Regions from separate parts of the Kineococcus halophytocola genome, predicted to be linked through region 1. Evidence: riboswitches for the same ligand, from Rfam matches in the RefSeq annotation. Region 1 holds a riboswitch; each other region holds the start of a gene.
The links. Region 1 has a riboswitch for S-adenosylmethionine ahead of AB2L27_RS09330 (MFS transporter). Riboswitches for the same ligand answer to the same signal wherever they lie in the genome.

Region 1 (3,238 bases):
GGGTCGGACCCTCCAGGGGCTCGTGCGCGGTCTCGCGCGTGCAGGCGGCGGCGACGGTGGTGAGCACCGCCAGGAACGACAGGTAGCCGGCGACCAGCCAGGGCGATCCCCCGCCGGCGGCCAGCAGCGAGGCCGCGATCAGCGGCGTCAGGCCGCCGCCGAGGACGGCCCCGATCGAGTAGCCCAGGGAGGCGCCGCTGTAGCGCGTGCGGTCGTCGAACTGCTCGGCGAAGAACGCGCCCTGCGCGCCGTACTGGCTGTCGTGGCCCAGGTTCACCGCGACGACGACGGCCCCCACGACCAGGGCCGTGGACCCGGTGTCGAAGAGCCAGAACGCCGGGACGGCGAACAGGGCGGTGAGCACGGACCCGGCCAGGTAGACCGGGCGGCGGCCGACGCGGTCGGACAGCCAGCCCCAGAACGGGGTCGTGGCCAGGCTCAGCACCGAGGCGACGAGCACGGCCAGCAACCCGACGTCGGCCCCGTCCGCGCGGACCTCGCTGCCGAGGTAGCTCAGCGCGAACACGGTGTACAGGACGTAGGACCCGTTCTGCCCCAACCGCATCCCCGTCGTCACGAGGACACCGCGGCGGTTGGTCCGCAGCACCTCGGCCACGGGCCGGCGGGCCGTGGCCTCGGCGGCGCGGACCGCGGCGAACGCGGGCGACTCGGTGACCTTCAGCCGGATCAGCAGACCGACCACGACGAGGACCGCGCTGGCCAGGAACGGCACCCGCCAGCCCCAGGACAGGAACGCGTCGTCCTCGGTGAGGGAGCGGGTCAGCCAGAACCCCCCGCTGGCCAGGACCATGCCCGCGGCCGACCCCGTCTGCGGGATCGCCCCGAACAGGCCGCGGCGTCCGGTGGGGGCGTGCTCGACGGCCAGCAGGACGGCCCCGCCCCACTCCCCGCCCGCGGAGAACCCTTGCAGCAGACGGCAGAGCACGAGCAGGACCGGCGCCCAGGCCCCGATCTGCGCGTGCGTGGGCAGCAGCCCGACGGCGGCGGTGGACACGCCCATGACGAGCAGGGAGGCGACGAGGACGGCCTTGCGGCCCACCCGGTCGCCGAGGTGGCCGGCCACGGCGCCCCCCAGGGGGCGGGCCAGGAACCCGACGGCGTAGGTGGCGAAGGCCGCGACGACGCCGACGGCCCCGCCGACGTCGGGGAAGAACAGCGGGCCCAGGACGATCGCCGCGGCCGTGCCGTAGAGGTAGTAGTCGTACCACTCGATCGTGGTGCCGACGAAGCTGCCGAGGGCCGCGCGACGGCGGGCCGTGCGGGCCGCGGGGCGCGCGGCGACGTCAGAGGACTGCAGGGTGCTCACGGAGTTCTCCCATCGGTCCTGGCGGAAGCACCTGCCCCTCCCTCACGTCGAGGGGGGTGGTTGCTGCGACGTCGACGAGCCAGGTCTCTCGGTCGCTCTGGATGGCTGTCCCGAACCTAGCGCACCTCCGACCGGGTGCCGCAACCCCTGGCCGGGCGGGCGCGGCGGGGTCCGCGGTGGCGGGCGGGCCGCGCCGGGCCGACCATCGACGGTGGCCGGGACGTCCCCCGCCGCACGGGTCGAGCACGGGTGGTGGTGTCACGGTGCGGAGCGTGAGACCCGTGCGCGCCGGGGCCGTCGTGCTGCTCCTGCTGGGCAGCGTGGCCGCCTCCCTGCCCGAGCAGACCGCCGCGGCCCCCGGCCGCACCCACGACGCCACCCACGGCGGGGCCGGGTGGCCGACGCGCGTCATCGCCCTCGGTGACTCCGTGGCCACGGGTGCCGGGTGCGCGTGCTCCCCCTTCCCCGTCCTCGTGGCCGCCGACCTCGCCGCGCCCGGCCGGCGCGTGGGCCTCGACCGGCTCGCGCAGGACGGCGCCACGTCCGACGACGTCGCCGCCGCGGCCGCCGAGCACCTCGGGGAGGTCTCCCCCACCGACGTGGTGCTCCTGCAGGCCGGGGCCAACGACCTGGCCGGCCTCGTCACCGACGACCCGCTGCCCGACCCGGCCCAGGTGGACGCGGCCGCGGCGCGGGCCGTCGCCACCGTCGCGGCCACCGTCGACCGGCTCGTGCCCACCGGCGCCCGGATCGTCGTCCTGGACTACTGGGCCGTCGGGCTGGACGGCGACCTCGCCGCCGCGCGGTACACCCCCGCGCAGCGCGGCGTCCACGAGGAGCTGACGGACGCCTTCGACGACCGGCTGCCGGCGGCCCTCGCCGCCGACGGCGGGCAGGTCTCGGTCGTGGGGCTGCGCCCGGTCTTCCACGGCGACCGCGGCGACGTGGACCCCACGTCGCTGCTGGCCGACGACGGGGACCACCCGGACGCGCGGGGCCAGCGGGCCATCGCCGACGCCGTGCTCGCGGCGCTCACCTCCGAACACGCCCCACGTTCGCCGGGCATCGGCTGAGAACGACCCCACCGCCGGTCCCCGTCGGCCACGATCGTCCGGGACGCCCGCCGGCGTCCGTCGGTGCGGGGGGAGTTCCACGGTGGGTCTGTCGAGCCCGGTCACCCAGGGGGTGGCCATCGCGGTGGCGTGCGCGGCGCTGGTCGCGGTCGTCGCCGGCTGGCGAGTGCTGGCGCGACGGGGGGTGGCGGCGCTGCTGGGCCGGGCGGTCTCGCTCGTCGCGGTCAACCTGACCGTCCTGGTGGCGGTGTTCCTCGTCGTGAACTCGCGGTTCGGCCTGTACTCCGACTGGGACGACCTCCTCGGCACCCGGTCCGCGCAGACCACCACGACGACCACGACGACCACCACCACCACGACCACGACCGCGACGGGCACCGCCGCGGCCCCGGCGGCGGAACGGCTCGACGGGTACGACGGGCGGGTGTTCCGCGCCCAGGTACCCGGCCCGGCGTCGGGGGTCACCGGCACGGTGCTCGTCCTGCTGCCCGCCGGGTACGGCACGCAGCCCGCACCCGCCGGCGGGTACCCCGTCGTCGAGGCGTTCCACGGCTACCCGGGGACCCCGCAGCAGTGGCTGGAGGCGATGGACGTCGTGCCGTCGGTCGACGGGGCCGTCGCCCACCGGCAGATCGCCGCCCCCATCGTGGTGTTCCCCGACGTGGAGGTCCCCGCGGGCCGCGACACCGAGTGCGTCGACGGCGGACCCGGTGCGCCGCAGCTGGAGACGTGGCTGGCGACGGACGTCCCGGACTGGGTGCAGAGCCACTACACCGCCGCCCGCGCGGCCTCCTCGTGGGCGACCGCGGGCCTGTCGATGGGCGGGTGGTGCGCCGGC
Region 2 (3,238 bases), on a different contig from region 1:
TGCCCGACAAGACCGGCCGCCGCCAGCTCGTCGACCACTTCCTGGCCCGCAAGGCCCACGAGGCCGCCCTGGACGACGCCGAGCGGCGCGACGCGCTGGCCGGCATCACCAACGGCTACTCGCCGGTGATGATCGAGAACCTGCTCGACGAGGCCCTCGTCAACGCGGTCCGCCGCGGCGGTGACGGCATGGACTGGGCCGACCTCGAGCACGCCCGCCTCGTCACCGAGGTCGGGCTCGGCCAGCCCGTCGCCTACACCGACCACGAGGCGCGGCTCATCGCCACCCACGAGGCCGGGCACGCCGCCGTCGCCTGGCTGGTGGCCCCGCAGCGGCGCCTGGAGATCCTCACCATCGTCAAGCGCGCCAGCGCCCTGGGCCTGCTCGCCCACGGCGACGCCGAGGACGTCTACACCCGCTCGCGCACCGAGCTCGCCGGCATGATCAAGATCGCGTTCGGCGGGCAGGTGGCCGAGGAGCTGTTCTTCGGCGACGTCTCCACCGGCCCCGCCGGGGACCTGCAGTCGGCGACGTCGGTCGCGGCGCAGATGGTCGGCTCGGCCGGGATGGCGGGCACGCTGGTCTCCTTCGCGGCCGTCCAGCAGGGCGCCTTCGCCGACGGCAACCTCGTCGCCCGCGTCCTGGGCGACGCCGAGGGCCGCCGCCTGGTGGAGAACCTGCTGAGCGAGCAGAAGGAGGCCGTCCGCGAGCTGCTCGGCCGCCACCGCCACCTCGTCGAGGCGCTGCGCGACGCGCTGCTGGAGCGCCACGAGCTCATCGGTCACGAGATCACCGACGTGCTCGAGGCCGCCCAGGCCGAGCACGCGTCGGCCGTGCCGCAGGTGGCACCGCGAGTGATCGACCTGCGCGACCCCGCCGACCGGCGGGTCTGAGACCCGTCGCGACCGGGACGGCAGGAGGGGAGTCCCGGTCGCGACGCAGGACCTCGCGACGGCACCGGGCCGGCAGGCCGGCTCCGGGGGCGGCCGTCGCGAGCGGGCACGGGAGCGGTGCACCCGGGGGGCTGGGGGCACCGCTCCCGTTCGGCGTCCCGGGGCCGGTCGTGCGCGCCACCCTTGATCGGCACCGGCTGCGTCTGGTTTCCTGCTCCCAGGTCATGAGCGCCAGCGCGAAGCCCCGGCTCGCTGGCCGGCAACCCTCCTCGTCGTGGGGTGCCCCGGGTGACGACCTGACCCTGGTGCTCCGGCACGGGTAAGGACGAACGGTCCCCGCACCGGCCGGCCCCCCGCCCGGGCGCCGCCGCGTCCGCGACCGAGGAGAGACCCTGTGACCACCAGCGAGCTGGCCCCCGACACGCTGCCCACGACCCGCCCCGCCGAGCGGTTCGCCCCGCTGTTCGCCCGGATCGCCGAGGGCGTCGTCGCCCGCGAGCAGGACCACGAGCTGCCCCGCGCGCAGGTGCGCGAGCTGCTCGCCGCCGGGTTCGGGCGGTTGCGCCTGCCCGTCGCCGAGGGCGGGGAGGGGCTCGACCTCGTCGAGTTCACCGACCTCCTCGTCGACCTCGCCACCGCCGACTCCGCGCTGCCGCAGGTGTTCCGCGGGCACATCGCCTGGGTGGAGCAGGTGCTGAGCCTGCCGCCGGGGGAGCACCGCGCGCGCTGGGTGGAGCGCATCGCCCGCGGTGAGCTCGTCGGCAACGCCTGGAGCGAGGTCGGAGACGGCGTCACCGGCGAGCAGCAGACGGTCGTCACCACGCGGGACGGGCGGACCAGCGTCAGCGGCCGCAAGTACTACACGACCGGCACGATCTTCGCGGACTGGACCGACGCCACCGCCCGCCGCGCCACGGGTGCCGACGGGCTCGACGGCGGGTTCGAGGTCGTCACCGCCCTCGTGCCGGTCCACGCCGAGGGCGTGAGCGTCTCGGACGACTGGGACGGCTTCGGGCAGCAGCTCACCGGCACCGGCACGCTCGTCCTGGACGACGTCGAGGTCGACCCCGCCGACGTCGCCCCCTTCACCGAGCGCTTCCGCTACCAGACCGCGCTCTACCAGCTCGTCCTGCTCGCCGTGCAGGCCGGCATCGCCGCCGCCGTCGAGCGCGACACCGGGGCCCAGGTGCGGGCCCGCACGCGCAGCTACACCCACGGCCTGGCGCCGCTGGTGCGGAACGACGCGCAGGTGCTGTCGGTCGTCGGGGAGATCTCCGCCACGGCCTTCACCGCGCGCGCCCTCGTGCGCGCCGCCGCCCAGGCCGTCCAGGCCGCCGCCGACACGGCCCACCTCCCCGGCACGGCCGCCGACCGCGAGGCGAACGTGCTCGCGGAGATCCGCACGGCGCAGGCGCAGGTCGTGCTCTCGGAGTCCGTGCCGCGCGCGGCGACCCTGCTGTTCAACACCCTGGGCGCCTCGGGGACCTCGCGGGCCCGGGACCTGGACCGGCACTGGCGCAACGCGCGCACCGTCGCCTCGCACAACCCGGTGATCTACAAGCAGCGGATCGTGGGGGACTTCTCGGTCAACGGGACCGAGCCGCCCTTCGTCTGGGACATCGGCACCCACGCCTCGGTCGACCCGGCCGCGGTGCGGGCGCAGGAGTCCCGGCGGTAGCCCGCTCAGCGCTGCGGGGCCACCCGGTAGTGGTAGGCGTGGTGGACGGTGAACCCGGCCCCCGCGTACAGCGCCCGCGCGGCCGCGTTGTCGCCCTGCACCTGCAGGTACGTCGAGGCGGCCCCGCGGGCGCGGGCCCAGTCGGCGACCTCGGCCAGCACCCGCCGGCCCAGGCCGCGGCGACGGTGCGAGGGCAGCGTCTCCACCGCCGTCACCCCCGCCCACCCCGGTGACAGCGACCCCCGGGCGATGGCCACGGTGGTGCCCCCGTCCAGGACCTTCACGAACACCTGCTCGTCGGCCGAGACGAGGATCCGTCGGCCGGCCCCGGGCACCGTGGGCAGCCCCTGGTCGTGGTACCGGGCCAGCCACGCGGCGTCGGGCTCGGGCGCCGTCTCGACGCGCATCCCCGCCGGCAGCGGGACCTCGGCCGCCCCGGGCAGGTCGTCGGTCGCGGCCGTGAGCACCGCCGTCGGCGTGCGGACGGTCCACCCACCGGCGGCCAGCAGGTCGACGAGCTCGGTGCCTTCGCCCAGCCCGCCGTCGGGGTGGGCCACCGCGATGAGCGGGGTCAGCCCGCGCGCGGCGTGGAACTCCACGACGCGCCCCACGGCCTCGGCCAGCGGGACGCCCGGGTCGCCGAGCGCCAGGGCGGAGTTGGCCCGCC
Region 3 (3,238 bases), on a different contig from region 1:
CCCGGCCGTCGGCCCCCACGAGGTCCGCGAAGCGCTCCGGCACCGCCCCCACGGCGACGGCGGTGTCGAGCACCTGGTCGTAGGCGGAGAACGAGGACGGGATCGACGCGTCGTGGGCGGGCAGCCCCAGGGCGTTGAGGCGGCGGACCGTGGCGGCCCGGACGGCGGCGAGCGCCGTCTCGGTCGCGGTGACGTCGGTGCGCCCGGCCCACAGCGCCTCGAGGGCCTTCTTGGTCTCGCGGTCGGGACCGATCCGGGGGTAGCCGAGGATCGTCGCGGTCCACGCCGGGTCGTCGTCCGTCGGGTTCTGGCTCATCGGGTGACTCCTCCTGCCGCGCGGGCGCGGCGTTCGGTGGGGCGGGTCAGGTCGAGGTGGTCGAGCAGGTCCAGGACGGGCTCGACCGCGTTGAAGGTGTAGAGGTGCAGGCCGGGTGCCCCGGCGTCCAGCAGGTCGCGGGCCAGGCCCGAGGAGAAGGCGGTGGCCGCGCGGCGACGGTCGCGGACGTCGCCGGTGCCCAGGGCCGCGAGCAGCGCCCGCGGGACGGGGACGCCGGTGAGTTCGCCGATCCGCGCCAGCCGGCGGGCCTCGTGGGTCACGGCGAGCCCGGGCAGCAGGGGCATCGTGACGCCCGCGGCGCGGGCGCGGGCCACGAAACCGGCGTACTCCCGGGCGGACCAGCCGACCTGGCAGACGGCGAACCGTGCCCCGGCGTCCTGCTTGGCGCGCAGGACGGCGAGCTCGTGCTCGTCGCGGTCCCGGGGGAACGCGGCGACGGCGAGGCTGAGCGGGGGGACGTCGACGGGGAGACGCCCGCCCCGCAGCGCGAGGCGACGCCGGTCGGCCACCTGCAGGAGTTCGACGAGGTCGCGGGCCGTCGGAACCCCGTCGGGGTGGGGGGAGAACTCCCCCGCCCCGGCCGGCGGGTCCCCGCGCAGGGCGAGGACGTTGCGGACCCCCGCGTCGAAGAACTCGCACGCCAGGTCGACGACCTCGCGGCGCGAGGAGCCCACGCACGTCAGGTGCGCCATGGCCGGGACCGCCGTGGAACTCAGGACGTGGGCCAGCAGGTCCCGGCTCGGGCCCCGCGTGACCCCGGCCGCCCCGAACGTCACCGACACGAAGTCCGGGCTGGTGCCCAGCAGGTCGGACAGCCTGCGCCACAGCGCATCACGGCCGTCCGGAGTCCTCGGCGGGAAGAGTTCGAAACTGAGCGTCGGCCGCCCCGCCGCGCCGGCGACGAGGGGGGCGAGCGTCATCGTGCGGGTCCTGCGCCGGGAGGCGGGCAGGGTTCGACATCGGTGTTGCGCATCACGTGCTCCATCGGCCTGGCGTTAGCACCCTCGCCCGGGCTCGGGGGGTTGCTGCGGCGTCGTCGAGCCAGGACTCTCAGCCGCTCTGGATGGTGTTCCCCGACCATAGGGTGCTCCGGCTGCCCTCCACAAGTGGTCCCGGGCCGGTCACCCGGGCGGCGCACGGGGGGTTTCAGCCGCGCCGCCGACGTGCCGATGTTGATCCGGCCGCCACCTCGTGGCAGGCTCCTCCCAGGTCATGAGCGCCAGCGACAAGCCCCGGCTCGCTGGCCGGCAACCCTCCTCCGCGGTGGGGTGCCCCGGGTGACGACCTGGCCGGTTCCGTGGTGGAGCCGGCAAGCGCGGACCTCGCCGGGGTGCCCCGGCCCCCGGTGGGGTCCCCTCCCCCAGGAGTTCCGCGTGAGCACCAGCACCCTCTCCCCCGCCCGTCCCCCCTGCCCGGTCCCGTCCGGCCACGCGGTCGGTGCGCTGCTGCCCGTCGTCGGCGCCGACACGGTGGTCCCCCTGGCCACCGGCGGCACGACGACCTACGTGAACCTCGACAACGCGGCGAGCACCCCCGCCCTGCGCGCCGTCGCCGACCGGGTCGCGCAGGTGCTGCCGCACTACGCGAGCGTCCACCGGGGTGCCGGGTACCTCTCCCGCGTCAGCACGGCCCTGTTCGAGCAGGCCCGCGGGGAGGTCGGCCGGTTCGCGGGGGCCCGGCCCGAGGACCTGGTCGTCTTCACGCGCAGCACGACCGACGCCCTGGACCTGCTCGCACGGGCCGTGCCCCCGGGGGCCCGCGTGCTCGTGGCCGACGTCGAGCACCACGCGAACCTGCTGCCCTGGCAGCGGTCGGCGCGGACCACGGTCGTGCGCGGCGGCGCCGACGCGGAGGAGACGACCGCGCTGCTGGAGGCCGAGCTGGCCGCCGGCCGCTACGGCCTGCTCGCCGTCGCCGGGGCGTCGAACGTCACGGGCGAGGTGCTGCCGCTGCGGCGGCTGGCCCGCGCCGCCCACGACGCCGGGGCACGCATCGCGGTGGACGGCGCCCAGCTCCTGCCGCACCGGCGGGTGGACGTCGGCCGGGACGGGATCGACTACCTGGCCCTGTCCGGGCACAAGCTCTACGCCCCGTTCGGCAGCGGCGCGCTCGTCGGCCGCCGCGACTGGCTGGACGCGGCCGATCCGTACCTGGCCGGTGGCGGTGCCACGCTGGACGTGCGCCACGACGGCGTGCGGTGGGCGACGGGTCCCGACCGGCACGAGGCGGGCTCCCCCAACGTCGTCGGCGCGGTGGCGCTGGCGCAGGCCTGCCTGACGCTGGGGGCGTTGCCGCCCGGCGCGCTGGAGGCGCACGAGGCGGCGCTGCGAGCCCGCCTCGTCGACGGGCTGGAGGCGCTGCCCGGGGTGCAGGTCGTCCGGCCGCACCCGCAGGACGCCGTCGGGGTCGTGACCCTCACCGTGCCCGGCCGGTCCGTGTCCGAGGTCGCGGCCTACCTGTCCGCCGAGCACGGCACCGGGGTGCGGGACGGCCGCTTCTGCGCGCACCGCTTCGCGGACGCCCTGGGCCTGGCCGAGGGGGGCCTGCGCGTCTCGACGGGCGTCGGCACGTCGTCCGCCGACGTGGACCGGCTGCTGCGGGCGCTGCGGCAGTTCCTCACGACCGGCCCGGCCCTGCGGTACGGCGTCGTCGACGGGTGCTGGGGGCCGCTGTCGGACCCCCGCCCGGCCCCGGCGGCCTACCTCGCCGCCGACGCACCCGCGTCCCGGTGAGTTCCGCGGGCGTCGCGGTCAGGCCAGCGGCCCGCTGCTCGGGCGCGGGCCGTCCCCCGTGCGGGGGGCCTCCTGCGCGAGCAGCGCGTGCAGCTCGGACTCGAACTCGGCCCAGCTCAGCTCACCGGGACCGGGTCCGAGGTCGTGACCGTCGTCGCGGACGAGGTCC

Region 2: another riboswitch for S-adenosylmethionine. It lies ahead of AB2L27_RS07745 (acyl-CoA dehydrogenase family protein); the one in region 1 lies ahead of AB2L27_RS09330 (MFS transporter).
Region 3: another riboswitch for S-adenosylmethionine. It lies ahead of AB2L27_RS11015 (aminotransferase class V-fold PLP-dependent enzyme); the one in region 1 lies ahead of AB2L27_RS09330 (MFS transporter).

Annotation. Positions count from the first base shown of each region.
Region 1 covers NZ_JBGFTU010000009.1:45,538-48,775, reverse strand. The annotation lists gene AB2L27_RS09330 (MFS transporter) at 1-1,318, opposite strand, end outside; SAM riboswitch class I at 1,334-1,435, opposite strand; gene AB2L27_RS09325 (SGNH/GDSL hydrolase family protein) at 1,600-2,400, shown strand; gene AB2L27_RS09320 (alpha/beta hydrolase) at 2,483-3,238, shown strand, end outside.
Region 2 covers NZ_JBGFTU010000007.1:107,933-111,170, forward strand. The annotation lists gene AB2L27_RS07740 (AAA family ATPase) at 1-893, shown strand, start outside; SAM riboswitch class IV at 1,114-1,225, shown strand; gene AB2L27_RS07745 (acyl-CoA dehydrogenase family protein) at 1,288-2,571, shown strand; gene AB2L27_RS07750 (GNAT family N-acetyltransferase) at 2,577-3,238, opposite strand, start outside.
Region 3 covers NZ_JBGFTU010000011.1:33,861-37,098, forward strand. The annotation lists gene metE (5-methyltetrahydropteroyltriglutamate--homocysteine S-methyltransferase) at 1-316, opposite strand, end outside; gene AB2L27_RS11010 (methylenetetrahydrofolate reductase) at 313-1,257, opposite strand; SAM riboswitch class I at 1,316-1,407, opposite strand; SAM riboswitch class IV at 1,546-1,659, shown strand; gene AB2L27_RS11015 (aminotransferase class V-fold PLP-dependent enzyme) at 1,711-3,069, shown strand; gene AB2L27_RS11020 (hypothetical protein) at 3,088-3,238, opposite strand, start outside.